Regions from separate parts of the Neobacillus niacini genome, predicted to be linked through region 2. Evidence: riboswitches for the same ligand, from Rfam matches in the RefSeq annotation. Region 2 holds a riboswitch; the other holds the start of a gene.
What was found. Region 2 has a riboswitch for cobalamin ahead of ACN6MT_RS22675 (ribonucleoside-diphosphate reductase subunit alpha). Riboswitches for the same ligand answer to the same signal wherever they lie in the genome.

Region 1: another riboswitch for cobalamin. It lies ahead of ACN6MT_RS21710 (ABC transporter substrate-binding protein); the one in region 2 lies ahead of ACN6MT_RS22675 (ribonucleoside-diphosphate reductase subunit alpha).

What each region holds. Positions count from the first base shown of each region.
Region 1 is NZ_CP183883.1:4,375,014-4,390,683, forward strand. It holds gene ACN6MT_RS21640 (ABC transporter ATP-binding protein) at 1-668, opposite strand, end outside; gene ACN6MT_RS21645 (PBP1A family penicillin-binding protein) at 839-2,941, shown strand; gene ACN6MT_RS21650 (ATP-binding protein) at 2,948-3,667, opposite strand; gene ACN6MT_RS21655 (ECF transporter S component) at 3,664-4,158, opposite strand; gene ACN6MT_RS21660 (cob(I)yrinic acid a,c-diamide adenosyltransferase) at 4,148-4,732, opposite strand; gene ACN6MT_RS21665 (bifunctional adenosylcobinamide kinase/adenosylcobinamide-phosphate guanylyltransferase) at 4,729-5,178, opposite strand; gene ACN6MT_RS21670 (histidine phosphatase family protein) at 5,130-5,729, opposite strand; gene cobS (adenosylcobinamide-GDP ribazoletransferase) at 5,699-6,490, opposite strand; gene ACN6MT_RS21680 (cobyric acid synthase) at 6,487-7,992, opposite strand; gene ACN6MT_RS21685 (bifunctional adenosylcobinamide kinase/adenosylcobinamide-phosphate guanylyltransferase) at 7,989-8,561, opposite strand; gene cobD (threonine-phosphate decarboxylase CobD) at 8,543-9,619, opposite strand; gene cbiB (adenosylcobinamide-phosphate synthase CbiB) at 9,576-10,559, opposite strand; gene ACN6MT_RS21700 (adenosylcobinamide amidohydrolase) at 10,556-12,022, opposite strand; gene ACN6MT_RS21705 (FecCD family ABC transporter permease) at 12,027-13,088, opposite strand; gene ACN6MT_RS21710 (ABC transporter substrate-binding protein) at 13,054-14,016, opposite strand; cobalamin riboswitch at 14,178-14,367, opposite strand; gene ribE (6,7-dimethyl-8-ribityllumazine synthase) at 14,442-14,909, opposite strand; gene ACN6MT_RS21720 (bifunctional 3,4-dihydroxy-2-butanone-4-phosphate synthase/GTP cyclohydrolase II) at 14,949-15,670, opposite strand, start outside.
Region 2 is NZ_CP183883.1:4,577,264-4,594,612, reverse strand. It holds gene metE (5-methyltetrahydropteroyltriglutamate--homocysteine S-methyltransferase) at 1-1,887, opposite strand, end outside; cobalamin riboswitch at 2,051-2,232, opposite strand; cobalamin riboswitch at 2,379-2,557, shown strand; gene ACN6MT_RS22675 (ribonucleoside-diphosphate reductase subunit alpha) at 2,717-5,002, shown strand; gene ACN6MT_RS22670 (ribonucleotide-diphosphate reductase subunit beta) at 5,023-6,069, shown strand; gene ACN6MT_RS22665 (flavodoxin domain-containing protein) at 6,050-6,544, shown strand; gene ACN6MT_RS22660 (DUF2935 domain-containing protein) at 6,745-7,488, shown strand; gene ACN6MT_RS22655 (neutral zinc metallopeptidase) at 8,036-8,872, shown strand; gene ACN6MT_RS22650 (hypothetical protein) at 8,920-9,468, opposite strand; gene ACN6MT_RS22645 (AEC family transporter) at 9,571-10,479, opposite strand; gene ACN6MT_RS22640 (hypothetical protein) at 10,612-10,758, shown strand; gene ACN6MT_RS22635 (hypothetical protein) at 10,810-11,097, shown strand; gene ACN6MT_RS22630 (uracil-DNA glycosylase) at 11,142-11,720, shown strand; gene ACN6MT_RS22625 (MurR/RpiR family transcriptional regulator) at 11,837-12,703, shown strand; gene ACN6MT_RS22620 (DctP family TRAP transporter solute-binding subunit) at 12,922-13,956, shown strand; gene ACN6MT_RS22615 (TRAP transporter small permease) at 14,027-14,536, shown strand; gene ACN6MT_RS22610 (TRAP transporter large permease) at 14,538-15,815, shown strand; gene ACN6MT_RS22605 (zinc-dependent dehydrogenase) at 15,921-16,958, shown strand; gene ACN6MT_RS22600 (class I fructose-bisphosphate aldolase) at 16,992-17,349, shown strand, end outside.

The DNA of each region.
Region 1 (15,670 bases), 200 kb from region 2:
ATTCGTCCGTCTTTTAATTCAATCGTTCGGTGACCAATCGCAGCAACCTTTTCGTCATGTGTAATGATTAAGAAGGTTATACCCAAATCGGTGTTTAACTCCTTGATAAACTTCAATAAATCTTCTTCCGTTTCACTGTCAAGACTTCCAGTTGGTTCATCCGCTAGAATGATAGGTGGATTCACGATTAAAGCACGGGCAATACTAACTCTTTGCTGTTGTCCCCCTGATAATTCTCCGGGATAATGATCCTGGTAATCTAGTAAGCCAACCTTTGCAAGCATTTCCTCTGTCTGTTTTTTCCTTGCTGCTTCGCTGATTCCTTTTAAAATTAATGGTAGTTCCACATTTTGAAAGGCTGTCATACTAGGAATCAACTGAAAGCTTTGAAAAATAAAACCAAGGTTTTTAATTCTAAAATCTGCAAATTTTGATTCATTCATTTGCGAAACCTTCTCGCCATTAATCCAAATTTCGCCCTCTTTCGGACGAATAAAACCACTTACCAGATTTAATAAAGTGGATTTACCCGAGCCACTACGGCCTACAATCGTGACAATCTCCCCTTTTTCAACCTCAAAAGAAATATCCTTAAGAATAGGTATAAAGGTTTGCTTTCCTTTTTTACCAACCACAAATTCATGACTTAAATGGTTAATCGTAATCATAATATCCTCCTGTGTCCCTACTTCACCTTAATAGACGATGAGTTATTATCAAACCCCTACAGGTTTACGAAATTTTTGTGTATTCATTATAAAAGGCTATGATTGGAGTTTTTTTGCTAAAAAAATTATAATGAATAAAGCAAAAATCCCTTTGAAAGTAAGGAGACAAAATGGAAAAACTACGCCCCTATTGGGAAATGACTGTTCGTTTCTGGAAAAAGAAGCACATTACACAGTTTTTATTATTAATCATATTAATCGTCGTTCTTGTAACCATTGTTTATTTCGGCTGGCTTGCAACTAGAGCGAATGTACAGTCATTAAAGGAAGGTCTAAGCCAACCGACTGTCATTTATGACCGCAATAGCAGTGTTGCGACAAATGTTGCGACCAATCGGACTGGGGGGATTACGATTGAAGAGCTCCCGAAATATGTTCCTGGTGCAGTGGTCGCCATTGAAGATGAACGCTTTTATGAACATAATGGATTTGATATTAAAGGCATTACGAGGGCTTTTTTCAACAATTTATTTGCGGGAGATATTACGGGCGGCGGCAGTACTTTAACACAGCAATTAGCGAAAAACGCCTTACTTTCTCCTGAACAAACCTATAAACGGAAAGCAGAAGAGTTATTTTTAGCAGTGAAGATCGAGAAGGTCTATAAAAAAGATGAAATCCTACAAATGTACTTAAATCAAGTATATTTTGGCAGTGGTGCATGGGGAATCAGTAATGCGTCAAAAAGATATTTTAATAAAGAGATTACGAATGTTACCATTAGCGAGGCAGCACTGCTCGCTGGGTTATTGCAATCACCGAGTTACCTTGACCCAACAAAAAATTATGACGCGGCAATGAAACGAAGAAATGTCGTTCTTAGCAAGATGAATGAACTTGGGATGATTACGAAGGAACAATACACATCGGCAAAGAAAGAAAAAATTGAAATTAAAAGTGGATCCGGTAGTTTTGTCGAGCGTAAATATCCTTATTATGTGGATGCGGTCCTAAACGAAGCAATCTCTAAATATGGATTAACACAGGAAGAGATATTAACGAGGGGTTACCGAATTTATACAGAATTAGACCAAAACCTGCAAACTGGACTCGAAAAGGTAAACAACAATAAATCCCTGTTTCCAAGAGGGTCTGGTAATAGTATTGTTCAAAGTGGATCTGTCTTAATGGACCCGGCTTCGGGAGGTGTACTGGCTCTAGTTGGAGGACGTGGTGAACATGTGTTTAGAGGCTTTAACCGTGCTACCCAATTAAAGGCCCAGCCAGGTTCAACGATGAAACCCCTTGCCGTTTATACACCTGCCCTTGAGGAGGGCTACACTTTTGATTCAGAACTCGTTGATGAGCCTACTTCTTTTGGAGAATACAACCCTGAAAATTTCTCAAAAACATATCAGGGTAAGGTTCAGATGTATAAGGCTTTGGAAGATTCCTTAAATGTGCCAGCAGTGTGGCTCTTAAATGAGATTGGTCTCAAGAAAGGCTTAGACAAGCTCAAAACCTTTGGATTACCAGTTGAAGAGGAAGATAAACACTTGGCAATCGCCCTAGGTGGGATGAGCAAAGGAGTCTCTCCACTTCAATTAGCGAATGCATTCTCCGCATTCCCAAATGACGGAAAGCGACAAGACAGCCATCTGATCACAAAAATTGTCGGCCCTACCGGAAATATCATTGCGGAACGTGAACCAGAAACCACTAAAGTAACTTCAAAGGGAAATGCTGATAAGATGACAGCCATGCTTCTGAATGTGGTAGAATCGGGTACCGGGAAAAACGCACATATTCCTAATGTTCAAATCGCGGGAAAAACAGGTTCAACACAACTTCCCTTTAATGATATAAACGGAACGAAAGATCAATGGATGGTCGGTTACACACCTAACTTAGTCGCAGCGATATGGATAGGCTATGACCAAACTGATCGACAGCATTATCTCCCAAGCAGCGGTTCTGGTAATGTTGTCCCCATTTTTAAAGAAATCATGAAATCATCAATCCCTCATATACAAAATGAGACTTTTGATGTCGTTTCGATTAATGACCAATTAGCTGGTAAAACACAGACAAGAGAAGAGATAAAAGAACAGGCAGAAAAAATCAAAGAGGAATTAAATCAAAATGCCCAAAAGCTCGGTGAAAAGATTCAGGAACAAGCCCCAGTGTGGAAAAAAGGCTTAGAGGATGTTATGTTTTCAATTGGAAAACGAATTGATAACGTCATTCAAAAACTGCAAGAATTAAAGGAATAGCACGCCCTAACGGCGTGCTATTTTTATGAAATGGTAATATGCAGCGGCCATTTTTTTCAAAGCCTCTTCTTGATATTTTTCAAAGGCAATAATAAAACAGGTTGCAGGTCCAGATGATTTTAATACGTCAAGATTCGTATCAAGCATATCTTCTGTAAATTTTTTATCGGTAAACATCTGATTAAACTCATGTAAGATTCCTTTTGAACCAACAGGCCAAACCATGATGTCATCAAGTTTAGCTACTTCCCCGAAAATGGATAAAGGTACAACCTGGTCTCGTTGGTCCATTACTTCATTCCCCACCAATGGGCTGCCGATAACAGCGAACATCAGCTCATTAGAAAAAGATTTTTCCGAATTTATTGTTATAGCCTTTTTACCGAGAACGACCAATCCTAGCGCAGATTGTTGTAAAGAAAAATTACTTTCTGTACTGCCTGTTATCGAAACATCCTCGAGGTTTAATTCTGCTAAACCAATTTTGATACCCTTTACTATATTGCCCCAGGCATTATCTCCACAAAAATTATGAACGACAACGGAAAATGGTAGCCCTCCTGCTGCGATACATTCCATTGCAGCTACTCTAAACGAGTAATATGCTACTGTTTCGTACGAAACCTGCACAAGGTCTGCTGCTTTCATGCCAATTGCACCGCTATTATCGCTTGCGATGATTAGCGACTCTTCACTCGTTAACGGAACCGTAATGATATCTCTCATAATTTCACATCATGATTCAATATATCTGGTTTCACTAAAGTTCGTAGTCTCGGAATTGCCACTAAAGCAATAACTGTATTGATGATTGAACCAATTAACAGCGACGGAACGAGTGCTGTATAAAAAGCTATATTCATAATAAAGATAAAGGGCAGAGGTGCAGCGAATGTATTTGCAAGAACAAATAGAATACTCGCAGTGCCCTTTTTATTCTTTTTATAAAGTACACCGAAAATATAGACAAGCAGAGCCATTTCGATTGCGATCAACAGGTGCATGGGCCCTAATGGGAAACCTGAGATGAGAGCAGATAACAAATGTCCTAAAGCACCGACAATTGCTCCTGCCCCGCTGCCTAACAAGGCAGCAGCCAGTAATGCTGGAAAAACATCAAAAGCCACACTGCCTACAATTGCAGGTATTTTAATAGCAGCGCCAACTGCAGACAATGCTGAAAACAATGCCAGTAAACTTAGCATTCTACTTTTCATCTTTACGTTTCCCATCTCTAAAAACATTTGCACTTCTTACATATTCTACATCTTTTACATTGAGTCGATAATTTACCACTCTTGCTAATGCAAAGAAATAGTCGGAAAGACGATTAAGATATTTTAGTGCTAATTCAGGCGTTTTCTCTCCGGTCTTCATTAACGTAACAACCAATCTCTCAGCTCTTCTTGTCACTGTCCTAGCAATATGAATTGACGCAGACGGTTTCGTTCCGCCGGGTAAAATAAACTTCTCCAGCTCTGGAGCTTCTTGAATATATTCATCGATTTTGTTTTCTAGATAGTCAATCGCTTCCTTTTCCAGCTTATACTCAACTTTATCAGAAACATTGGCAAGATCCCCGCCACAATCAAATAATTCATGTTGAATCTTCTCAAGATCAGCTAATACATCTTTAAAAATTTCAGTATCAAGCTCTGTCACTACCTGACCGACAAAACAATTTACCTCATCAACCGTTCCGTAAGCTTCAACCCTGATGTCATCCTTGTCGACTCTTCCTCCAATAATACTAGTCTTTCCTTTGTCACCAGTTCTCGTATAAAGTCTCATAACTTCTCATCCCCCGTTTTTTTGATTGTTTGATTTAATCCATACCAAATAATGTCTACTTTATCTGCTTTAGCTGCAAGGTCTTGATAAGCCCAGCCTGTTACATCACGCCATACTCGATTCTCTTTCTCCATTGGGACAATTCCTTTTGTGATATCATTCCCAACCACGACAAGATTTCGGCTAACGTCTGCTTTCTCCCAAGTAAGCCAATGGTTCAGGGTCGTATTCCAGATTTCAAGACACCTGTAAGAATCATAGTTTTTTGTTAACTCTTTCAACCAAATTTCAATACCCTCAAGAACGAGCAAATTACTTTCTATTTGAATAATGTCAGCCTTCAGCTGATGGTCCCTATAGGCTGAAAACCAAGTACCATTTAGTCCGTACTTCTCCTTTACCCAAGCTCTTTTGCCGTTAAAGGCACCTCCCGTAATAAAGTGCAACGGTCACGCCTCCTTAATGCTTCTCTTTCAAAAACCAGTTCATAGCCTTGATGATGAGGTGCTTGCCACGACCAAAAGTCTTCAGCCTGAGGTGCAAATTTTGATAATAAATATCTAATTGTTCCACCATGAGTAATAATTGCACATCGGTGATGGTTTTGAGAGAGAATCGTTTCAGTAATCTTATCCCACCCCATTGAAATCCTGCTTGTGAATTCTCCAAATGACTCTCCTTCTGGAGGACTGTAAGATTTAGGATCCGATAGCCAACGTTGGTATTGGGGAACTTCTTTTAATTCTTCATAGGTTTTTCCTTCCCATTTACCGAAATTCATCTCTCGTAAATGAGATAAGAGATTTAAATGTTTATTTGGAAAAAGTATAGTGCCAGTCGTAATGCACCTGCGCAAATCACTAGAATAATATAAATCGTAGCTTTCGCTTGTGCTAATTTCCTTTGACTTTGGATCTAGAGGGGAATCATTCCACCCTAGATAGGCTTTCCGTTTATTCTCCTCCGTTAAGCCATGACGAAATAATGCAATAACCACAGTGTCATCCATAGAAACAACTCAGTCCCTTCTACTGCTGCACCTAAAATATCACCCGTAATTCCACCAAACCACTTTATCGCTTTTTGTCGGCAAAAAAGCAAAATAATAACTGCCATAACAATCATGATGGAAAAGTAATAAAATCCACCACCACCCCAAAACAAGAGAGCAAAGAATCCAATGATATATATAAAATAAGTCCATAAATCCTTTGGTGCTGCGGCACTCTGAAAAAGCACTCCCAGTCCTTCTGCTTTTGCTGACTTTACGGTTAATAAAAGCAGCCCCATAACGCTTTTACTTAATAGAGGTATTGCGGCAATCATCAGATAAGAAGTAGCATGTACATTTACAGTGATCTCATAAATAAATAGAAAACGGCTGCTTAATAAAACAATGACCGAGATGACACCAAATGCACCAGTTCTTGGATCGCTCATGACCTGTAGTCGCTTTTGCTGGTCTTTGTATGAAAAATAACCGTCACTTGCATCCATCCAGCCATCCAAGTGGATTCCGCCTGTTAACAAAATACTCATTATCCATAACAAGAATGCTGCCGCGAGATTGGAAAAAGGTGTATATTCCAGCAATAGATAAAAAAAGGAAGCATATAGGCATCCTTGAAACAAACCTAGCAGCGGGAAAGCTTGAACAGCGCTTCTTAGATGATGTTTGTCCATTGGTAATTCAAGGTGAATTGGTATGGCAGTGAAAAATTGCAGATTAATCAAGAAACCCTTTAGAAACTTTCTCATTTCTGGCACCACTTGATGATGATGTCATTTAACAACTCCACGTTTAAATGTTCCTTCATTCGAGCAGCAATATCGTCATATCGTTTATCTTTGTATTCTTTAATACACGTGGTTTCTTTCGTATGTAATCCTTTTCTTTTCCGGATTAGGTTTAGCCAAGTATTTCTCCAGTCGTCATTATGAAAAAGATGATGAAGATACGTCCCAATGATTTGACCATTCCTGCCATAATATCCTTCTTCGTTTCCATTCTCAAGCAATAGAAATGAGCAGCTTTCCTTGTGTAAAATGGTTTTTCCTAAGTGAATTTCAAACCCTTCTACCTTTCTATCAGGCGACAAACCTGTATGTTCGTGGTATACACCAGCACTTCTGACCGTTTCTTTTTCTTCATAAAAGATTGTCGTCGCTGGTATCCACCCCAGTCCTTGTTCTTTACGATTGGGTATTCCCGTATCTAAACCAGCTTCATCAATGATTTCATTCCCGAGTATTTGATAACCACCACAAACACCAACTATATAACCGCCATTCTCAATATGGTTTTGTATTAAAACGTCTAACTTTCTATCTTTTATACTCTTTAAGTCATTCATCGTGCTCTTCGTACCAGGAATGATAACAGCATCCGGTTGACCAAAATCAGAAGCGTGCTTCACCCAGCGGATGGACACATCTTCCTCATACAAAAAAGGCTCCAAATCACTATAGTTCGAGATAAACGGAAGCTGAATAACGGCGATATCAAGGGTTCCCTTTTTACGCGTTGAAAAATGATTGTCGATTGACAAGGAATCCTCGCCATCGATCATATGATTCTCAACGTATGGAAGAACACCTATTACGGGTATACCGGTTTTCTTTTCCAACCAGTCAATCCCATCTTCAAATAAGCTGATATCTCCGCGAAATTTATTAATGATTACTCCAGCCACTCTTTGCCTTTCTTCTGGCTCTAAAAGCTCAAGCGTACCAACAATGCTAGCAAAAACTCCGCCACGATCGATATCTGCAACAAGAACAACTGGAACGTCCGCAAGCTCAGCAACCTTCATATTCACAAGTTCGCGATCCTTCAAGTTGATTTCAACCGGACTTCCAGCCCCTTCTATGACCACTAGTTCAAATTCATTTGATAACCTGTCTAAAGATTTCTTTATTACATCTAGCCCTTTTTCGTAAAAAGTTTCCCGATACCCTCTGCCAGAAAGAGTTTTCAACGACTTACCCAAATACACGATCTCTGAATCTTGATTCGAACGGGGCTTTAATAATATAGGATTCATCCAGACAGTTGCCTCAATTTTTGCAGCCTCCGCCTGAATTCCTTGTGCTCTCCCAATTTCTTTCCCGTCTCTTGTCACATAAGAGTTATTGGACATATTTTGAGATTTGAAGGGTACAACTTTTTTACCTTCATTGGCAAACATTCGGCAAAGGGCTGTCACAATGAGACTTTTACCTACATCAGAGGCTGTTCCTTGTATCATAACTCCTTTCATTTTCTATCTCCCTTCATGTGGATCGGTATTCCTGCTTCTACTAAAAAGGCTTGATCAGCTTCCTTCACCAACTGTTGATGGATTTTTCCAAGGATTCGCGCATAGGAGAAAACAAGACCATTCTCTGATATTGATTCATTGAAAACCTCATTACTAACAACAATTAAAACTTTTGCTCTATCTCGTATATTATTTATGCCTGTCGAGATTGTTTTCATTACATCTGCTAAGAAAGACTCATCCCATATTTGATTAGAAGAAAACAGTTCATTATTTAAAAGGGTCGTTACGCAGTCAAGTAGAATAATATCCTCATTGTTAAAAAGATTTGCACTCTCACCAATATTTTGTGACTGTTCAATCGTTCTCCAACGAAACTTTCCACCCTCTCGGTCACGCTGGTGCTTTGTAATTCGGTCCTGCATTTCCGGGTCGGAAGCCACACCGGTTGCTAAATAGTTTAATTGTCCGCCATTTTCGTTTACGAGTTTTAAAGCCATTTCTTCAGCGAAACTGCTTTTCCCGCTCCTTACCCCGCCTGAAATAAAAATTAAGGAAGCTGGCGCCATTCCAACAATACCTCCATTAATTTACTATTTTCCTCCTTACTTTTTATAGCAAAGCGCAGCCACTTTCCTTCTAAACCAGGAAAGTTAAACGTATGGCGGGGAATGATTCCCTTCTGTAATAGGAATTCAAATAAGGTACTTTGTTCTTTTAGAGTTGAATCACGTAACATATAAAAATTAACTTGCGAGGAAGTAACCTGAAAAAGATTTTTCTTAAAAAATGGAAATAACCTTTCCCGTTCTTCCGAAATATAGACTTGAGTCTCTTTAACATATTCTTCATTTTGCAAACATAGTTCCCCTGCCAGTAAGGCAATGGTATTGATACTCCAATGCGGCTGGTATTTGCTAATTTCCGCTATTAAAGCTGGGCATGCAGCCATATATCCTAGACGAAGGCCGGGAATACCAAACATTTTTGTCATTGACCGTATAATGATTAAATTTGAAAACGTATTGATATATGGAATAAAAGATTCATAGTCTACTAAAAAATCATAGAAAGCTTCATCCAAAATCACAAAACAATTTTGTTTTTCACATTCCTGAATGATTGAAAGTACCGTTGACACTGGATATTGAATGCCAGTAGGATTGTTCGGATTACACAAAAATAAAGCGTCTGCATTCATTAAACTTGGAAGTAATTTATCCAGACTTAATTCAAAATTTGGTTCCTCCAATTGATGATACTGGACCTCACAATCGTTAGCACAACATGCCTTTTCGTATTCAGAAAAAGAAGGCTCTACCACTACAACCTTTTTCCCCGAGAGAAACCTCGTAATAAGTGTAATAAGTTCTGCTCCTCCATTTCCAATTAGAATGGAATCAACAGAAATTTGTTCTTTTTGGGCAATTCTATTCTTAAGCTTTTCAGCAAATGGATCTGGATACACGGTAATTTCTTGATAGAACTCATTCCATTTATCTTTTAAGGCAGGGGGCGGGCCTAGTGGATTAATATTTGCACTAAAATCAACATATTTCTCTGGGAGCGAAAGTCCAAGTGATTTATAAAGGTGCTGCGGATTCGAACCATGTGATGGCAAATTCATAAATCATCCCTCCTATCCATAACCATAATAAAAATATTAAAACCGTTTTATCTAAAATCTTGTTTGCTAATAAAATATGCTCTGCCTGAATAGGTACTAAAGGCTCCCCCATCTTAGCCCGGTTTGAAATGACTCCCTTGTAATAGTTAATTCCGCCAAGCTGAACGCCTAAAATTGCAGCAACAGCCGCTTCTCCCCACCCGCTGTTTGGACTCGGGTGCTTTTTTGCATCCCGGAATAAAATTTTCCACGCCTTTTGATAGTCCATTTTTAACGGTTTTTTTCCTATTAACATGGTGATTCCGGTTATTCTGCTAGGAATCCAGTTCATCACATCATCCCATTTAGCAGATGCCCAGCCGAATTCTTTAAATCTATCATTCATATAACCTACCATCGAATCACAGGTATTCGTTGCACGGTAGACCATTGCCAGCGGCGCACCCCCAATTAGGGCCCAGAACAACGGTGCAGTCACCCCGTCACTCGTATTTTCGGCAACTGTCTCGATTGCTCCTCGCGCGATTTCACCTTCATTTAATGTTTCCGTATCTCTGCCAACAATGTAAGATAATTTTATTCTTGCTCCAGGTAGATCACCCGCCTCTAAGGGACCATATACATCTAGAGCTGCTTCCTTTAGACTTCTTTGCGCAATAGTTGTCGCAATAATGATACTTTCAACAGCAATCCCCAGAATCGGATGAAGCTGATAACTTAATACAACAACGACCATGACAGTCAAAAATACAATTAATAAAACAAAAAGGAGCATTACGACCCCTTTCAATCTTTTATTATTTCCATAATTTAAGCGTTTTTCAAAAAATGATATTAACATTCCTATCCATCTTACAGGATGCGGCCAATGGGGTGGATCTCCTACAACCTTATCAATGAAATACGCTATGGTAATGGCAATTAAATGATGAACAATCATAATCTTTTCCTCTTTTGAGATTTTCGGACACCCTCAACAGTGCATTCGTAAACAGCTTTTCCAATTAATTTGCCTAATGGCGTAATCGTCCCCGCATACTCCAACAACTCACCAGTCTGAGTAGCAGCAATTAAAATACTATCTGTTGAGGTACCCGTTGCAATGGTACCTGTCACCACATCATGAATGTTTAGATCATGAAGCGCTTTGGTTTTTGCTTCGGTTGCTGTCATAATACTTTGAATAAATGCTTCCTCGGTTAATTCACCATTCACAAAAATCCACGTATTGATGGTGCCTGGCACCGCTTCAAATGTGTGGAATTCACTTTTGGATGCGTCTACTGCGTTCCCAACACCAGCAGTGACGACAACAAATAAGGAGAAACTTTCCTCTTCGAAGTACTTAAATGTTACATCTTCTAGGAAGACTGCGGTCATCATTCCTACTGTTTCAGAAGGTTCGAAGCCTTTGCCTTTTAAGTAGGCAGCCATTTCGGCTCTGTGATCGCTGCAGTTATAGTCCTTTCCAACATGCCGATTGACAAAAGCATGGTGCCAGCCTGTTCCGGAACCTACAACACCGGAAGACATTGTTCTTAATGGACCAGGTGACTTTAATTCAATAAACTCATCTGTTACTTGTAACAAACCTTCATTAATATGTAATATCTTCTTTTCATGCCTCTCTTCGGGTAATAACACCATTTGAGGTGCAGGTACTCTTGGATGAGGATGTTTCTGGATATCTGTATGATAAACAGCTCGTATTCTTTCTTCCCGAAGCACTTCGTTCGGAATATGGTTTATATTAATACTTCCATTTTCGAGCAACAGCAATCGATCACAATATAAGCCTGCAAGGTTTAGATCATGAAAAATGGATAGGACGGTTAGTCCTGTTTCTGCCGTCCAATTCTTTAATAAATCCAATAATTCTTTTTGATAGGATAGATCTAAATGGTTCGTTGGTTCATCTAATAGGAGAATTTCAGGTTCTTGGGCCAATGCCTGCGCTAAAAATACTCTTTGTTTTTCCCCGCCGGAAAGTTCTTGTATCGTTTTATTCTGTAATGAAATGATGCCTGTTTGCTTCATGACCTTCTGGACAATACTTTCATCCTTTTCTCCCCAGGTCTGAAACCATCCAGTTTGATGGGCATAACGGCCAAGAGAAACTGTTTCTTTTACAGTATAGGAAAAAGATTGTGATGAATGCTGAGACAAAACAGCTACAATTTGAGCAAGCTGTTTTGAATGATACTCCTTCAGGCTCCTGCCTTTAATGAAGATATCTCCTGATACAAATGGCAAGATTCCGCTGATCATTTTTAATAAGGTGGTCTTACCGCTTCCATTCGGTCCCAAGATACCGAATAATTCACCTTTTTGAACTTCAAAAGAAATATCTTTCAGTATATATTCATCTGAATACCCGCCTGCAACATGTTGAATGTTAAGCATCCCTTTATCCACTTCTTTCCATTCTTTTTCTCTGTAATAGAATTAGTGCAAATACCGGGGCACCAATTAATGCCGTTATGACTCCTATCGGCAACTCAGTTGGAGAAATAATTGTTCTTGAGATTAAATCGGCTAGAATTAAAAAACCACTTCCAGTAAGGATGGATAATGGGAGCAGGTGCCTATGGTCTGGTCCCCATAATAATCTTGAAAGGTGCGGTATTACCAGCCCAACAAATCCAATTGTTCCTGATACCGCAACCGCCGCTCCAGTTAATATCGACCCTGCTGTTAGGATAATCAGTTTTCTTTTTTGAACATTTACACCTAAATGGTGGGCACGTTCCTCACCAAAGGACATGGCATTTAATTCTTTGGCATTGAAAATAAGTATGATAGAACCAAGTACAAAAAAAGGTAAAATAATTCTTATGTATTCCCAGCCTCTCATCGATACACTTCCGAGTAACCAGCCAATAATTTGTCTTAGCTCATCGCCCGTTAAGGCAATCATAAGTGAAATGAAGGCACCGAGAAAGGAACTAAAAATGATTCCCGTTAAGATAATGGTTTCCACTCTCATCGAGCGTTCAATTTTACGAGCAAATGCGAGAACTAAAAAAATGGTAGCCCAAGAAAACAAAATACTGAGTAATGGAAGGGTAAAGCTGCCTATGATTGGAAGTGATAGTTGAAAAAATAGAGTTAATACTGCCCCAACAGATGCACCGGATGATACGCCTAAAGTATATGGATCTGCTAAAGGATTCCTTAAAAGTCCTTGAAAGGCTGCGCCAGCAATAGCGAGAGACGCCCCTACTAATCCAGCCAAAATGACTCGTGGCAGCCGGATATTTAAAACGATACTTGAAAACATCGGGTCGATTTGATCAATTGATATAACTCCAAAGAGCTTTGACATCAAGATTTGAATAATGGTGAAGATAGGAACCGAAACGGTCCCTATCGAAATTCCTAATAAAACGGAAAAGAGGAGGAAACTTCCTGCAATAACATAGGCTATTAATTTATTATTTAAAAACTTCTGGATAGACAGCCTTTGCAAGATCCTCGACTCCTTCAACAATCCTTGGGCCAGAGCGGGTCACACGATCAGAATCTACATCGATGACTTGCTTATTCTTAATGGCATTGACATTTTCCCAGCCTTGTCTGGATAACACTTGCTGGGCGGCATTTTCCGTATAATAACCATATGTAGTAATGATGACATCTGGATTTCGGCCAATCATCTCTTCTTGATCGATTTTAATCCAGCCTTCTTGGTCATTTGCAATATTTTCAGCATTAATTAACGTAATCATATCATCCATAAATGTGTTTTTTCCTGTTGTGAACACTTCAGGAGCAGGAGATACCTCTACTAATACTTTTTTCTTTTCTTTGATTTCTCCAGCCTTTGCTTTAATTTCTGCCAATTTGTCTTTCATACTCTTAATTAGTTCGTCTGCTTTCTTGGACTCACCTGTTGCCTTTCCAATCATAGCAATCGAATCATAGACCTGCTCAAAATTTTGGGCATCATTTATAACTAAAACCGTTAGCCCCGCATCTTTTAACTGTTGCAGGCCTTCTGTCCCATTCATTGCAGAAGCATGTGCTAAGACTAGATTGGGCTGTAATGAAATTATTTTTTCGATATTAATTTCCATCCCGCCGATTTTCTCTTTTGTGGCTGCTTCTTCAGGATAATTATCAAAATCGGACACACCTACAACTTGATCTCCAAGTCCAAGTGCAAATGCAATCTCTGTATTACTAGGAATCAATGATACGATTTTTTCAGGTTTTGCCTTAATCGTAACCTCATTATCAACTGCATCTTTAATGGTTACAGGGTAAGCTGTTTCCTCTCCTTTTTGCTCGGTGCTGCTGTTCCCTTCATTCTTACCTGTTTCCTTTTGTTCACCACATGCTGTTAAAGCAACTATTGTGAACAAAAGAATCAATAATAACGATGATAATTTTTTCATTTTTCTTCCCCCTATGACTTCTGTCAAAATATATCACAAAAAACTGCACCCGAAAAAATCAAACAAAAAAACATCTCCACGTCACGTAGAGATGTTGGTTTGATTAAATGCCATTATAAAATGACTCTAGTCGTCCACACCTCCCTATCCTCGTAGGTTCTTTTTGGGGCACAAGATTAGGCAGGTTTCCTGGCTCATGGTCATTGCTCCCTGCGTCTTCCCATCAAATTGACAGTGACATTATGCAGGTTGCTCACATTTACAGTGGCGGGACCGCGTTGGATTTTAACCAACTTCCCTTTTAAGCTAAAAATCATTAAGATTTCCAGCACCTATTCTTCGATAATTTTTTTATGATAGACTTATTATATAGTATATAAAAATGAAAGCTATATTTTTATGCAAATTTCGTCAAAAACTTTATATTATTCGAAACTACGCAATAAATTTGCCATCTCAATCGCACCAGTTGCAACATCCCAGCCTTTATTTCCAGCCTTCGTTCCGGCACGCTCAATTGCTTGTTCAATCGATTCTGTTGTTAAGACACCAAAAATAACAGGAATACCGCTATCCAGGTTAATTCTTGAAACGCCCTTTGCAACTTCATTACAAACATAGTCAAAATGTGGTGTAGATCCGCGGATCACCGTTCCTAATGTAATAACTGCATCATACTTTTTACTAATGGCCATTTTCTGAGCCACTAGAGGAATTTCAAATGCACCTGGTACCCAAGCAATTTCAACATCTTCTTCGCTTACCCCATGTCTTTTAAGGGCATCTTGGGCACCGCTTAATAATTTACTTGTAATAAACTCGTTAAAACGACCTACAACGATTCCTATCTTTAAACCTGTTCCAACTAAATGACCTTCATAAATATGTCCCATTATAATTCCTCCAACATTTTTGTGTAATAGATATCGTTTTTATTTTACCTTTTCCTCGTTAATTTCCATTTGCAAAGCTACCGTTTCAACGACTTCAAGATCAAATCCCTTGATTCCTTTTATTTTTCGCGGATTATTCGTTAATAGCTTCATTTTACTAATCCCTAAATCCTTTAATATCTGAGCCCCAATGCCGAATTCACGTAATTCAGCTCCATTTTCATCTGCCTCAACAGTGTCATGATTTTCCTCTTGTTGCTGATATTCCCGCAATTTATTGATTAAACCACTGCCTTGACGCATATAAAGGAGGACACCGTTTCCTGCTTTTTCAATTTGGCTTAGAGCTGCATGCAGCTCTGATCGGCATTCACAGCGGTAAGAACCGAAAACATCACCCGTTAAACACTCGGAATGTACACGAACAAGGATAGGCTTCTCGGGATCTATCTCACCTTTTATTAACGCTAAATGCTCTTTACCATCAATGACGTTTGAATATCCAGCAGCCTTAAATTCACCAAACTCTGTGGGTAAATTTATTTCGGCTTCTCGTTTGACCAGCTTGTCCTTCTTATTGCGATATTCAATTAAATCTTTAATGGTGATCATCTTGACGTTAAGTTCATTGGCAATTTTCCGCAGCTCCTGAACTCGTGCCATGGTTCCATCCTCATTCATGATTTCACAAATGACTCCAGCAGGCTTAGAGCCGCATAGTCTTGCTAAATCCACTGCCGCTTCGGTGTGTCCAGTTCTCC
Region 2 (17,349 bases):
TGCATTTACTGCCCATGACAAATATTCGTTCCAATCCTCTTTTCTAAGCGGCAAGCCTTCACGTAAAGCAGGTTCATCTACCTGTATAATGGCAATGCCAGCACTTTCTAATGCTTGAATTTCTTCCTTTAACGCTAAGGCAATTTGATTGGCTACCTGTTCACGCGAAAGATCATCACGAACGAAAGACCAATTTAAGATGGTGACAGGGCCTGTTAACATTCCTTTCACATACTTAGACGTTAGCTCCTGTGCCTCCGCTACTTCCTTCACAGTCATTGGCGATGTCCACTCGACATCCCCATATATAATCGGCGGTTTCACACAACGTGACCCATAGGAAACCACCCAGGCTTTTTCTGTAAAAGCAAATCCTTTTAGCTTTTCACCAAAGTACTCCACCATATCGGTTCGTTCAAATTCACCGTGTACTAAGACATCAAGGCCAATTTCTTCCTGGATTTGAATCCAGCGTGCGGTTTCACTTTTCAAAAACTCAGCATATTCAGTATCTGTTATTTCACTTCTGCGCCATGCTGTACGAGTTCTTTTTACTTGTTCCGATTGAGGGAAGCTTCCAATTGTTGTTGTTGGAAATTCCGGTAATTGCAAAGCCTCTTGCTGTATTGGTTGGCGTTCTTTAAAGGGCATTGGACGTGTAAAATGCTCTTGTCTAACTTGTGATAAAAGCTCCTTCACACGTGGATTTTTCCTTGCCTCATGCTGCTCTAAGGCTTGAATGGCCACGATACTTTGTGACACACTTTTACTTCCAGACCAATTCTCATCTGAAACGAAGGATGTTATATGCGTTAACTCGATGACTTTCTCATCGGCAAAGGATAATGCGTTTAGTAATGTCTTATCCAGAGTCTTTTCAGATTTGGTTGTGACAGGTACATGCTGTAAACTGCAAGAAGATTGAACCCACGCTTCTTGTACACCGCTTAAGGATAAAATAGCTTTTGTCATCATTGCTTTTTCAGCTAAACTTGCACGCCAAATATCACGCCCATTTATAATCCCAATTCCTAATACTTTATCTTGTGGGAACCCGTATTTACGGAGTGAAGCCATATTCTGATCAGCACCATGAATAAAATCAAGCCCAACTCCAGCGACAGGTAATTGTATTAGCTCTTCATACGCTGATAGTCCTTCAAAATAGGTTTGTAACATCAGTTTCGCTGCAGGTACTTCTTCAGCTAATTGTTTATATATTTGTTGAACTAGTTTGATATCTTCAGGTGCTAGTGAAAGGACTAATGCTGGTTCTTCTACTTGAATCCACTGAGCTCCAGCATCTACAAGTTGTTGGAGTACCTGAACATAAAGAGGTAAGAGTCTTAAAATAAATGAGGCTTTTGAAATTGAATCATACCCTTTAGAAAGTTGGACAAAGGTATAGGGGCCGATAATGGTCGGCTTTGTAATTAATCCTAGCTCGAATTTTGCTTCTAAAAAGTAATCTAAAAGGTAGTTTTGAGTTAATCTAAGTGGCTGGTCTTCATATTCAGGTACAATGTAGTGATAGTTTGTATTAAACCACTTTGTCATCTCTGAAGCGACAACATCGTCAACTCCACGTGCCATCGAGTAATATGTCCTAAGATTTACCTTTTCGCCAGTCCACTTATAACGTTTTGGAATTAAACCGAACATAGTGGCAAGGTCCAGCATACGGTCATAAAAAGTAAAATCTCCAACGGTAAGGATATCTAATCCTAATGATTGCTGATGCTTCAAATGATTCAAGCGAATGGTCTTCATCTCAAAGATAAACGCTTCCTCCGATTTCTCGTCCTTCCAAAAAGATTCCACACATCGTTTCCATTCTCGATTGCCGCCAATGTAGGGGTAACCAATAGCTGTACTAGCTAATTTCATTTACGATTCCTCCTTTATCTTTACATATTTCCAAATACAAAAAAGCCATCTCCGACAACTGGAAATGGCTATACAATCAAGTTAAAAGTATGTAAAAAACAATACTGTTCTTAACTCGTTTGTCGTACAAATGAATGTCACCACCTATTTCCACGTAGGTATCTGGTGTGTACTAGACATTGGCAGGTCTCCTGGCTTATCATCAATGCTCCTCACACCTTCCCGTCAAAAGACAGTGGTTTGCGTGATTCACTCCGAATTACAGTTGCGGGACAGCGACGGAATTACACCGTTCTTCCCTTTTAAGCCAAGCATAAGCTTGGCACCAAATCTTACACGATATGTAATTGCCAATTAATATAACATATAAAAAAACATTCGTACATCATTTTCAGAGAATTAATTTTGTTATTGTCAAAGTGAAAATAGTATATTATAGTGGGAGCTATACAATATTTAGTGTTTGTTTTAATCAGAAACACTAAATATAGATAATGACCAATATAAATGGTGTCTATTTAGACTTAATAGGGAATCTGGTGAGAATCCAGAACTGTACCCGCAACTGTAAGTGCTGACGAAATAATCATATCCACTGTCTACGGACGGGAAGGGATTTGAGTAGGGTGAAGCACAAGTCAGGAGACCTGCCATTTCTATTACGTATTATCTTCTTCGGGAGCTGGGGAGATATAACGAGGGTATCCTGCTATTACAGTGAATGAGCCTGTATACTAGATTATTCCACGTTATCAAACCCATCTTCATAGATGGGTTTTTTGTCGTTTCACTCACGAAGTTATTACCTAAAGAAATGAGGAACCTTCGCATGGCAATAAACAGTACTTATACAGAAAAGGATTCAGTTTTAGCAGCTGTGAAAAGTGCAACTGAAAAATATAATTTGGACACTACTGAATTAGTTAAAAAGATTGCTGGTCTTGAAGACTCATCAATCTATGAACAATCACTTTTCTATGCCTTAAATCAAATTTCAATGATCGATCCAAACTGGACCTTTCTAGCAGCAAATCTGTATTTACAGGAACTTTATCAATATGCTTCAAGCAGCAGAGGGTACAAGGCTGAGAAAAAATACGGAGATTTTTACACTCTGGTTGCTGAATTAACTAGAATAGGAATTTATTCAGAGGAGTTAATACAAGATTATACGGAAGAAGAGATTGAATTATTAGGCGGAGAAATAACAGCTGAGCGGGACCGTTTGTTTAATTACATAGGGTTGTTTTTACTGGCAGATCGTTACTTGGCAAGAGATTACGAGGGAAATCTATACGAGCTGCCTCAAGAACGGTTTATGATCATCGCCATGACATTAATGAGAAAGGAACAAAAAAGAAACAGGTTAAATCTTGTAAAAGAAGCATACTGGGCACTGAGTAACTTATATATGACTGTTGCTACTCCAACTCTATCAAATGCCGGAAAAAGTTTTGGCCAGCTTTCTTCTTGTTTTATTGATACTGTAGACGATTCTTTAGATGGGATTTATTTGAATAATTGGGATATTGCTAGATTAAGTAAGGACGGTGGTGGTCTGGGTGTTTATCTAGGAAAGGTACGTGCATTAGGTTCAGATATTAAAAGGTTTAAAGGTAATTCCTCTGGGGTGGTACCATGGATTCGCCTTATTAATGATACGGCTGTGAGTGTCGATCAACTTGGGCAAAGGCAGGGAGCCATCGCCGTTTATTTAGATGTTTTTCATAAAGATATTATGAATGGCTTTTTAGACTTAAAAACCAATAACGGAGACGAGAGACGAAAGGCTCATGATATTTTTACGGGAGTTTCGATACCTGACTTGTTTATGAAGAAACTAGAAGAAGTAGATGAGAACGGTCGAAGTGTTGGAGAATGGCATACCTTTTGTCCTCATCAAGTAAAACAAATTATGGGGTGGAAGGATCAAGACGGGAATCCCCTTGGCTTGGAAGATTTTTATGATGAGAGTGATGAAAAGTTTTTTACAGAAAAATATGAAGAAGCAGTAAAAAACTCTCTTCTTCCAAGAAAAACATACCGAGCAATGGATATTATGGCAAGGATTATGATTTCTCAATTAGAAACCGGTACTCCATATATGTTTTATCGGGATGAGGTAAATCGTCAAAATCCAAACAAACATGTAAGAGGAAAGGGACTTGCGTCGATTTATTGCAGCAATTTGTGTACAGAGATTACGCAAAATATGTCGGCAACAACGATTGTGAGAGAATATAAGGATGAAGATGGGAATATTGTCATTGTTCGAAAACCTGGGGATTTTGTTGTCTGCAATCTATCATCTATTAATCTCCCAAAAGCAGTAAAAGGGAATGTGCTGGAAAGATTAATTCCGATTCAAATGAGAATGCTGGACAATGTCATTGATCTCAACACCATCTCAGTTGGACAAGCGGAAGTGACAAATAAGCAATATCGGCCTGTGGGATTAGGTACGTTTGGCTGGCATCACCTTCTTGCTTTGGAGGGGATTTATTGGGAGTCTGAGCAAGCTGTTGAATACGCAGATCGACTATATGAGGAAATTGCTTACTATACGATTCGTTCTTCGATGGAATTGGCGAAGGAAAAAGGGTGCTATCCAAAATTTGATGGTTCAGAATGGCAATCAGGCCAGTATTTTGAACGTAAAGGCTATAAGTCTGAAAGTTGGAACCAATTGATGGGGGAGATTTCGAGTAACGGTGTTCGTAATGGCTGGATGATGGCGATTGCTCCAAACTCATCTACGGCAAAGATTGGTGGTTCCACCGATGGGATTGATCCTTTGTATGCGGTTGAATACGCAGAGGAGAAGAAAAACTTTAAATTTAAAGTAACGGCACCTGATTTAGACCATAACAGCTACAACTTTTATCGACGAACTAGGCATGTGCTGGATCAGACATGGAGTATCAGGCAAAACGCAGCCAGGCAGCGCCATATTGATCAATCGATAAGCTTCAATCTCTATGTTCGTCACGATATTAAAGCAGTAGAGTTATTAAATCTTCATCTGGAAGCATGGAAGCAGGGTTTAAAAACTACTTATTACATAAGAAGTACTTCACAAGCTGAGATAGAAGAATGTGAAGCATGTCAAAGTTAGGCTATAGGGGGAAATTGAGAATGATGATTCACACACCATTAACCAAAATTAAATTACTAAATCCTGACTTTCCAAATAAGTCCACTGGAATCATAAATGGAAAGTCTTCGGGAATTCTTAACTGGAATGATATTGCCTACCCAAAAATGTACGACTTATATCAGACTCTATTATCGAATTTTTGGAAACCTCAAGAAATTAATATGCAGGATGATATAAAACAATGGGATCTCCTTAGTGATCATGAAAAAGATGTATTTTTGCGTATTAATACGCAGCTTGCTTCACTAGATAGCTTGCAGACTCCAACCATGTGTCAGGTCATGGATTATGTGAGTGACCCTAGTTTTAAAGCGATTTTTGCTGTTATTTCACAGCAAGAAGCCGTCCATAATGAATCATATTCTTATATACTAAGCTCGCTAGTTCCTATCGGCGAACAAAATGAACGATTTAATCAAGCGAAAAGTGATCACATTGTACGAAAAAGAAACCAATTAATTTTAGACGCCTATGAGGATTTTAGACAATATCCAACGCCACAAACGTTATTTAAGTTGTCTGTAAACTCTATTAACCTAGAAGGTATTTATTTTTACGCCGGTTTTGCTTTTTTCTATCATTTGGCACGTCAGCAAAAAATGCTGAAAACTAGTACAATGATTAGCTATATCCAACGAGATGAAATGCAGCATGCCTACTTTATTGCTCAATTCATTCGAATCCTGTTAACAGAAAATCCTGAGCTTCATACAGATGAAAATATTACCTATATCTATCAAACCATTAACGAAGCCGTTGCGCTGGAAAAAGAGTGGGCTCACTATATTTTGGCTGAAATTAAAGGAATCGATATAGAGGAATTTGAAGGGTATGTCGAATACCTAGCCAATAAGCGATTGAGACAGCTTGGTTTGAAAAATCTTTATGAAGAAAGAAACAATCCGATGCCGTGGATTCAAATTTTCGGTGATGAAATGATGAATGAAACAAAGTCGGATTTCTTTGAGCAAAAGTCCAGAACCTATTCAAAGGTCTCACAGTCCAATGGATTTGACGAACTGTAATTTGTCCGTTGCGATTGTTTATACGTCAGTATCTGGAAACACGAAAGAATTGGCAGAAGTGATTTATAGAATCTTTTTAACTAGGTCAGTCGTGATAGCTATTTATAGTATAGAAGAGTTTTCTTTATCTGACTTAAGTCACTATGATGCAGTAGCGATCGGAACGTATACATGGGGAAATGGTGACATTCCAAAGGAAATGTTGGAACTCTATCAAGCGTTTGAATCGATTAGCAGAAAGGACATCACGACTGCTGTATTTGGAACAGGGGACAGCAACTATCCGATGTTTTGCGGTGGTGTTGATCAATTTCGTGACATGTTGTATGTTCATACAAACTTAGCTGCGACCTTGAAAGTTGAGCTTCGGCCGCAAAGTCAGGATTTACAGCGTTGCGAAAAGTTTGTTGAATCGTTGCTTTTGCGTGCTAGTATGCATAGATATCCGCCAGTAAATGCGGTTATGAGCCAGTAAATCTGGCTATACGCCAGTAAATCTGGCTATACGCCAGTAAATCCGGTTAGGCAAATGATTTATCCGCAGACCTAATGTTCATAAGACGTGCCGTAGGAGAATAAATATCAATTTAGTATGGGTATTTTTATCCTAGGAGGAATGGACATGAATGAAGTTTTGAAAGGTCAGCCAGATTTGAACACCGTTTTTGGCTCCAGATACTAGGTGACCATTCTAGATTTATTTTTGAAGCTCTTGCCCCGATTCAAAAAATTGAGATTGAGCAGGCAGCAAATTTTATAAATATATTCGATACACTTCTAGAACGCGCAAAATCCGTACCACTAACACAACTAACAGCTCAAGTGGAACCAGAGGTACTAAAATTACGGGAATTCAAATTAGAATTATTAAGAAAACACCTTGTCGGTAAAATCAAAATTCATCTATCACCTACTTTTATTAATCATATGGTAAATGAGTTAGAAGAATATGTAAGGATTTTAAATCATTTAAAAGAGGGTAAAGTCCCTCCCGTTTACCACGAACTACATCATCACCTCCTTTGGTTATTAGACGCAGCAGGTCATTCAGATGCTATCTATACAAATTTAGATGGTGTTGAAAAGAAACTAAGAGAGAAAAGTAAGGCATTTAAGAAGGATTTCGAAGGTTTTTATCTAAAAGCAGTAGAGCTGGCAGGATATTTAAGAACCAATTTGACTGCCTTTCCAGCTTTAACAAAAATGACGAATGACGCTCAATTAGAAATTAAATTATTTCAAAATTTTTTAACAGAGATAGAAGAGTTAGAACTAAGTAACCAAGCATTGGGAACATTTGCCCCGTTAATGGCTGATCATATGTACCGGGAAGAATGTTATTATCTAATGAAACTAGCAGAATCGGCAAACATTGATCCGCCAAATTGTGATCCTGCAAAACCTCGACTGAAGGAATAAGCTTTCTAAAAATTTTATTGTCGGTTTTTAAGGACAAGAGGATAAAAAGTTGATGAAGGACAAATCAAGAAAGTTCCGGATGAGATTCGTCCTTTATAAGGGTGATGAAGGACAAATCAAGAAGGTTTCGGAGGAGATTTGTCCTTCATAAGGGTGATGAAGGACAAATCAAGAAGGTTCTGGCTGAGATTCGTCCTTCATAAGGTTGATGAAGTACAAATCAAGAAGGTTCCGGAAAAGATTCGTCCTTCATAAGAGTGATGAAGGACAAATCAAGAAAGGTCCGGATGAGATTCGTCCTTCATAAGGTCAATGAAGGACAAATCGAGAAGGTCCGACTCCAGATTCGTCCTTTATAAAAATATCTATAAAAATAATCATCAACATCAAACAAACCTAAAAAAATAAAAACCATAATCACCGCTAAAGTGTTCAGGAGAACGATTTCCTGAACACTTTTTTGCGTCAATAAACCATGATGTTTGTTTAATAAACATCAGAAAAGGGGAAACACTATTCATCATTAATACTGTAGGGGGATAAAATAATGATTTGGAAAGGAAGACGGCAAAGTTCAAACGTAGAAGATCGCAGAGGAATGGGCATGGGTGGAAAAACGGTTATCGGAGGAGGACTCGGCAGTATTGTAGTCATGCTTCTCTTTGTTCTGCTCGGGGGTAATCCAGGGGATTTATTGAACAGTACGCCAACGACGAATAATTCATACTCAAACACTCCTATGAATGGTTCTACACAAGAGGAGGAGTTGGCAGATTTTGTTTCTGTAGTCCTTGCCGATACAGAAGATGTTTGGTCAGCTGAATTTGAGAAAAGAGGAATGGTATACGAAAATCCAAAGCTTGTTTTGTTTACAGATAGCGTTCAGTCAGCTTGTGGAGCGGCAAATTCGGCTGTCGGACCTTTCTATTGTCCAGGTGACCACAAACTTTATATTGATTTAAGTTTTTATCAGGAACTGAAGCAAAGATTCCAAGCACCTGGTGATTTTGCGATGGCATACGTCATAGCCCATGAGGTAGGGCACCACGTCCAGACGCTTTTACATAGTGGTGAAAACGTATCACCAGCCGAAAAGCGGTCCAATGAGTATTCGGTTCGATTTGAATTGCAGGCTGACTACTTGGCTGGTGTTTGGGCGCATTATGCTGAAGGGAAGGGCTACCTGGAATCAGGTGACCTTGAAGAGGCGCTTAATGCAGCACATGCGGTCGGCGATGATACTATTCAGAAAAAAGCACAAGGTTATGTAGTTCCCGATAGCTTTACACATGGAACCTCTAAGCAGAGGGAGCGATGGTTTAATAAAGGATTCAAAAACGGTACGATAGAGGGTGGAGACACATTTAACGCAGCGAATCTTTAGAGAACTGAACTGATATTGGATGGACTCTTCGCAGGGTCCGTCCACACTTAATTTAAAGGCAAGACTTCTGTAATAAGCAAAGAGTCCTCCGAAAAAATGCAATACAAATCAGTGATCATATTATGTATCCGTGTCTTTTGTATTACTAAGCCTTCGTACCCCTGTTTTATAAGGCTTTTACGAAATTCTGTATTAGCTTCTTCCTTATTTAAAAGGATGGCATTATCTTTCCATGTAACGTTTCTTCCTTTAGCGCCTAAGTAATTACAATATACGTCACGATCCCTCATAAACAAATCAAAAGATTCCTCTGTCGTAGATTCATAAATTTTTAAACTAGGTTCATCTATATACACTTTATAGATAAAGCCGCTAACTGGCCTGTTATATTGGATGACCTTTGATTCTCCATTCTCCCAGAACTCACTCTTAGATTCTTCAATCACTGTCTCAAAACCAATTGCGAAAGGTTTTGCTGCATTCATATCAGAAGTAAACCAAAATCCAATCGTATTGATATCGTTATTTAAATTTTGAACGACGGTTTCTTTATTAAAATGTTGAAAATTACTAATCGATCCATGGTAAACAATCATTTTCATAACCTCCACTATTAATTTACCCAAATTTTGAAATTCAATTTTATCTGAACAAATTTCAACCCACTAAGTACCTACTTAGTGGGTTTCGAGTCTTTACTAAATAAAGTTAGCAAAGATATATAAAATAACGATACTAACCAAAATCGTTATATTTGACATTGTAGCAATGAAACGAGTGCTGTTGGTGCTATATTTAAATTCAACTGCAAAAGTAAGAGCAGAAGCTGCAACCGGCAGTAACAGTCCAATTAGAATGGTATATCGAAACATGGTATCGAAGGGTAGGATAAAGTATAACGCTGAACCAACAATAAGACCTAAACCATATCGGAAAGCTAAGAATTTTATCATAGGTTTAATAAATTGTTTATCGAATTTAAAATTTAAAAAGAGACCTAATAACAATAATGACAACGGCATATTGGCTCCAGAGATTTTGCTGGCAACATTGATGATCATGTCTGGTAATTGGATATGGATTAGATTTAAAATACTAGCAATTAGATAGGTCATTAATGGAATAGATTTGCCCAATTTCTTCAGAATTTCCACAGGATTAAGCTTGAGACCTTCTTCTGAAAAATAGCTTGCAAAAATAAAGCAAATTCCAAAAACGACAAATGACGCCCCAACATCGAACATACTAAAATAAGTTAAGCCATCTATTCCCCAAATTGCATAAACTAACGGGAATGCAAATAAGCCTACATTAAACCCGGAGGAAAGCATAAGAAGAGAACCCTTTAATTCTCTATCTTCATTTTTAAAAACTAATAATCCTAGTAATGCAGTTATAATTCCATAAACCAGTACAATCACCGGTAACACGATTAATGAAGTTTCTATCTTTACGGAATCGAATGTTACAAGAACCAAGGCGGGAAGGGTAATTTTAAAAATAAGTTTTGATATCACTTCTCCATCTTTTTCTTGTAAAATATTTAGACGTTTTAATAAATACCCAAATGCAATGATAATAATAATATAAAGAAATTCTTGATTCATCTAAAAGCTCCTCTATGTTAGTTCCTTCTAATTAAACCATAAAATCAATCTAAAATGATAGATTTAGCTCTTCTGTATATTTCTGTTACACGCTATAGATACTATAACTGATTAACGAAAGGAGATGACAGAATGAAGACGAAAGATGATGTTCAAACAGGTGCAAAAGTAACATCGGATAATCAAATTTACGGAACACCTAATAGCAAAAGCAAAAATGGTACCGGTGACTCACCGAATGATAATCTTGGTAAGACTAAAAAGGGACTTGATCGTTAAAGAAGCAGCCAATTTTATTGGCTGTTTTTTTACATAAAAGGTGAGGGCTGAATGGATAAAAAAAATCTAAGCGAACAAGAGTGGGTTTACAATTATCTTCACAAATGTAATAAACCCTTGCCTCTAGTTTTAGGTTCAAGAGGTACTTGGGGGATTAATGGAAAAAAGGCGATTATCTTAGTGGCATTTACCCTCCCCGATATTTCAGTTATGAGAGTTCTGCACAATGTTAGAAAAAATCCTATACGAGAAATGAAATATAGAGATATCGTTTATTACGCAGTAAATATGGTGGACCAAAAACAAGTTGAGTACGTGATAGATTATTGGAAAGAATAAAAAGCATTCTATTAATTAAAAACAAGTGACAGGAGATGGAAGGTATGTCTACATTTTGTCCTGAATTATGGCCAGAGGAACCGACTCCAAAAACCTTTGAAAATTGCCGTGAATGCGGTCTTTATCAGCACGGATCACGCATGGTCTGGGGAGAAGGAAATCCAGAAGCACCAATCATGGTAATCCTCGACAATCCTGGAGCCAGGGAAGACCGTTCAGGGAATTCAATGGTTTGTGGAACAAGACAAACATTACAACAAGCTGCAAGTGAAGCAGGCTTAAAAAAGGAAGACTTATATGTGACGTATATCCTTAAAAGAAGACCAGTCCGTGCTTACGACAAGGATGATGCGCGCCAAACTTGTATGGTTCATTTGGAACAACAATTGCTGCAAAAAAAGCATAAATTGATTTTATGTTTAGGAAATGTCGCTGTTCAATCTTTTTTTCGAAACACAGAAGCGGATGTAAAAACATTACGAGGTACATGGCACAATGTTCAAGGATATCCAACCACTGTTGCTTACCATCCGCTGGCTGTAAGGCGCCGTCCAAACTTATGGTCCTATTTTTTACGTGATTGGGAGTTTGTTGCAAAACAGTATCATAATTTAACCATTTAGTTGTGTGTACAAGCCCAATTTATAATCGCCTTTGTAAATTTATGTAGATAATTTCTAAATAGTTATTATAAAATAGTTAAATATACAAGTAATATTTTTGTAGAGGAGGATTACAGGTGAGTGAGTTAAACATTAATACAAATCCAGGATTTTTCACAAGAATTAGCGCAGCGATGTCAAAACTCCGGGATTCAGAAAAAAAGATAGTTGAGTTTATTGAACATAATCAAGAGGAGATTATTCATTTGTCTATTACTGAAGTTGCGGAAAGAAGTGAAACTAGCGAATCTTCAGTTGTCCGTTTATGTAAGCGGTTAGGATATAAAGGCTTTCAGGACTTAAAGATCCATCTGGCAAAAGAAGTAATTGCTCCCGAGAAACAGATTCATGAAGTGATTGAAAAAGGTGACGATGTCGTTGTAATAAAGAAGAAGGTTTTTCAGTCTAACATACAAGCTTTGTATGATTCAATTGAAGTATGCAATGATGAGGAACTACAGAAGGCTGTCGTTGCTATCTCTAAAGCAAGATTAATCGAATTTTATGGAACAGGCGGTTCGGGAACTGTTGCTTTAGATGCCCAACATAAGTTACTAAAATTAGGTGTCAAATCGTTCGCTTATAATGATTCTGTACTCCAAGCAATGTCAGCGAGTGTCCTCACAGAGCAAGATGTTGTTATAGGTATCTCTCATACTGGTTCAAATACAGAGGTGTTAGCTGCTATGAAATTAGCAAAAGAAGCGGGAGCTACATTAATTTGTATCACTAATTCGTCTAAATCACCAATAACGAATATCTCTGACATAGTTTTGCAAACTGCTTCCAATGAAACGTTATTCAGAACGGATGCTATCTCTTCAAGGATTGCTCAGTTAACCATCATAGACGTGTTAGTTGCTGCAGTTGCAAACCAACAGTATGAAATATTTTATAATAATTTGCAAAAAACGCGCAAATCAACTATTGATAAAAAGATGTAAGTGTAAGTTGAAAACAATTGTCTACTCCCTTTAACTATCATACGTGAAAGTAATATTCATTTTTTTTAAAAAAATCTTGAAGGAAATTACCACCATGTGTTATGATAGTTTTACAGAATGAATTTTCAGAAAATTTGATAGATAACGAAAATTCTTTTTTATCCAACAAAAAAAGAAAGCGTTATCAAATTACGGTCAAGAATAAGGGGGAAAAACAATTGAAAAAGTTTTTATCAGTGGTTTTGGCGATGGTTCTCTTACTGGCAGTATCAGCTTGCAGCAGTACGACGAGTGGTGAAGAAAAATCTGGTTCTGGAAAGAAGGTAACACTTACACTGTCTACACCAGATCCTGATGGAGCTTCGGTATCAGTAGCAGCAAAAGAATTTGCGAAGGTTGTGGCAGAAAAAAGTAATGGTTCTATCGAAATTAAGGTACATCCAAATGGAACTCTATATGGTGGAGACCCAGCTGCTGCCGTTAAACAATTAGGTGCAGGAAGCTTAGATATGCTTGTACTATCAACATCGCTATATGCAAACTTTATACCTGAATTTAGTGCAATTAGTATCCCTTACTTATTTGATGACAAAGATCAATTCGTTTCCTTCTTAAATGGCGACCTTGGTGCAGAACTATTGGACTCAGTATCCAAATTAAAAATCCAAGGACTTGGTTACTGGACTCGCGACTTTAGACAAATTACAAATTCAAAGAATCCAATAACAAAACCTGAAGATTTGAAAGGAATCAAACTACGTGTTCCAAACAATCCATTATGGGTTGAGTTTTTTAAGGGGACTGGTGCTGTAACGACTCCTATGGACTTTGGTGAAGTTTACAATGCATTACAATTAAAAACCATTGATGGACAGGAAAACCCAATTGGTGTTGTACAAACTGCCAAAATATATGAAGTACAAGAATACTTAACGATGTCTAACCATATGGCTGATGGTTGGGTCGTCGGAATCAACCAATCCAAGTTTAAAAATTTAACAGAAGAACAGCAAAAAATCTTAACGGAAGCATCAGAACAAATACAAGGCTGGGCTTTAGATTATGATACGAAAGAAGCTAAAGCTGCGGTTGAATTCCTTGAAGAAGAAGGAGTTAAGATTAACGAGTTAACGAAGGAACAACAACAGCTTTTCGTCGAAGTTTCAAAGAAAGCGTTTCCTACTTTTAAAGGGTTAGTAAAAGATGATGAATTCTTTGATAAAGTACTAGAGTTTGTTGGAAAAAGTGAATAATTACTAGATTTAAAGAAGGCGGTCACGTTAAGTAAATGGCCGCCTAACAATGAAGTAAAGGAGCAACGCGATGGTTACGAATGAGAAGAGTAACTTAAAAAACTTCTTTCAGTTCTTTAATAAAATTACTGATACATTAGCTGCTGTAACAGCTGCTGCCATTTTTATTGTCGTAATGTGGCAGATTATCGGTAGATTAATCGGACAACCAGCCCCATGGACAGAGGAGTTAACACGTTTTATCTTTATCTGGTTGATTTATTTAGGAATTGGAATCGGTTTCCGCGAGGCAGAATCTGCTAGGGTCACCCTGTTATTAAAGTATTTGCCTAAATTTATTCGAAAACATTCCATTTGGATTTATTCCGTTGCAACGATTGGATTTTTCCTTTTCATGCTTATTTTAGGAATTGAGTTAATGTCACAACAATTCAGTACAAATGAAAAAAGTTCTGTCTTACTTTTACCAATGTGGTTAATCGGATTGTGCGTTCCCTTTTCCGCAGTCACGGGGATTATTAATATCATCCAATCATTACTATATAATCGATCATTACTGGAAGAGGAGGTGAGGCAATAGTATGTCAATCTTACTATTATTCTTATTTTTTATTCTGATGTTTATCGGGATTCCGATTGCTACTTCCCTGGGTATTGCGGTTGTGGGGACCATTCTTCTTTTCACAGATGTGCCAATAAGTATAGTAATTCAATCGATGTATAGTTCGATGAATAGCTTCCTCATGGTTGCAGTGCCATTGTTCATATTAGCAGGCCTAATCATGGATGAAGGTGGTATTGCAGAGAGAATTTTTGATTTTTCGAAAAGCATTGTAGGATGGATGACGGGTGGATTGGGCCAGGTAAATATTTTAGCAAGTCTTATCTTTGCAGGGATGGCGGGGTCTTCCGTAGCAGATATTGCGAGTACAGGACGTCTTACAACGAATGCAATGACTAGAAACAATTACCCATTAGATTATTCTGCCGCAGTCACGCTTATTACCTCGGTGCTAGCGACCATTATACCACCTAGTATTTTGATGATTGTTGCAGCATCAACTGCAGGTGTTTCGATTGGTGCTGCACTTGTGGGCGGACTTATACCTGGTGTTATTATTGCTGTGGTTTACATGATCTATAACTATTATTACTGCAAAAAGCATAACTATGGAATTAAACAGAAATTTGTTTGGAAAACATTCAGAGTAGAGTTTGTACGGGCATTTCCAGCCTTACTTGCACCTTTGGTTTTGCTCGCTGGAATTTTAAGTGGATACTTTACACCAACTGAAGCTGCAGGAATATGCGTTTTGTATATGTTATTTATCGCTTTGTTTGTTTACAAGGGTTTAACATTCAAGAAATTACCGAAAATTTTCTTTAAAACAGCAACCTTAACAGGGACTATCCTTTTCATAGCTGTAACAGCAAAGGCGGCTGGCTGGGTTTTTGAATATGATGGATTACCCTCTAGAGTAGCAGGATTTATAGGTGGATTAAGTGATAGCCCGCTTGTGATTATGTTATTACTATTCGTGTTCTTAATTCTTGTGGGAATGTTTATGGATGCAACAGCTGCTATCTTTATCCTCGTACCAATTTTAATGCCGACGGTGTTAGCAGTTGGAATCGATCCAGTGTTCTTTGTTGTATTTTTAGTCGTTCTTCTCTCTATTGGTTTAGTTACACCTCCTGTTGGTGTTTGCTTATATGCTACTTGTAATATAACCGGTCTTAAAATTGAGGAATTAACGAAAGCGACATTGCCATGGTTAGCTGTAACGTTCGCGATCCTACTCGCTTTTGTCTTTGTTCCACAGATTATTACCGTTCCAATTGGATGGTTTGATTTATAAAAATAGGGGGGGAGAAAAAAATCACCTATTTTTTTTAATAAATTATGAAGGAAATTACCACCATAACGTATAATATAAATATAAAAGGAAATGGAGTGAGGTGTAATGAAAGCAGCAGTTTTTCATGGACCAAATAAATTAAGACTTGAAGAAGTGCAGAAACCAGTCATAAATGGGGATGAGGTGCTACTCCGGGTTAATGCAAGTGCTGTTTGTGGGACAGATGTCCGTATTTTTGAAGGTAAAAAGACAAAAGGGGTTCGAACACCATCAATTATTGGTCATGAGCTTGTGGGTACAATTGAAGAAGTTGGCGAAAATGTGAAAGATTTTTTCATAGGTGATCGAGTAGGGGTTATGCCGGTTATTCCCTGTAGAAAATGCTATTACTGCCTGAATGGAAGGGAAAATGTTTGTTCAAACCGTACAGCTATTGGATATGAGTTTGATGGTGGTTTTGCAGAATATGTGAAAATTCCAGGTTCTGCAGTGGAATCGGGTAATCTTGTGAAAATTCCTGATCATATCTCGTTTGAACAAGCGGTTGTTACCGAACCGCTTGCATGCTGTCTAAATGGCCAAAGGAAAGCGAATGTCAAAATGGGGGACGTTGTCGTAGTTATTGGTGGCGGTCCTATTGGATTAATGCATGTTCAGTTAGCGAAAATCGCTGGAGCTAAATCTGTTATTTTAAGTGAACCTATTGATCACCGTCGTGATAAAGCACTCCTTGCAGGTGCCAATCTTGCTGTAAATCCTAATAATGAATCACTACACGATATCGTGTTAAGTGAATCAGATGGGCTTGGAGCAGATGTGGTGATTATGGCGATTGGAGTTCCGTTCTTAGTTAATTCAAGTATAAATCTACTGAAAAAAGGCGGTACATTAAACTTATTTGCAGGGTTTACAAAAGGGGTGTTATCTGAGGTTGATCCCAATATCATTCATTATAACGAAGTAAATGTTAATGGGACATCAGCTTTAACTAGAGCTGATTACCACAAGTCGCTCTCTCTGATTGCTTCTGGTCAAATTAATACCGATGTTTTAACCACAACTGGTTATACGCTAGATGATATCGAGCAGGCGATATTGGATGTACGTAATGGCAATGGTATGAAGTCTGTTATTACACTATAAAACAATAAAAATATGAATAGGAGTGTTTTATTAATGGCATTTTTAGGAAAAGAAATTCGCATGAGTCGTCTATTAAACCAGGAATCTGGGAAGTTATTAGCTGTTGCAGTTGACCAGGCAATGGCACGAGGTATTTTTGAAGAATTAATGCCAATCGACCGCAAAGTAAGTGAAATTGTGGCAGGAGGACCTGATGCCATTACGATGCACAAAGGAATTGCTGATTTATGCTTCCGTCCACATGCTGGTAAAGCGGGTTTTATTTTAAAATGCTCAACCTTCTCACCTTGGCAGCCTAACTATGACGCATGGGTTACAGAGGTTGATGAAGCAGTCCGTCTAGGAGCTGATGCCGTATCAATGGGATGTATCGTTGGTGGCGATGATCAGC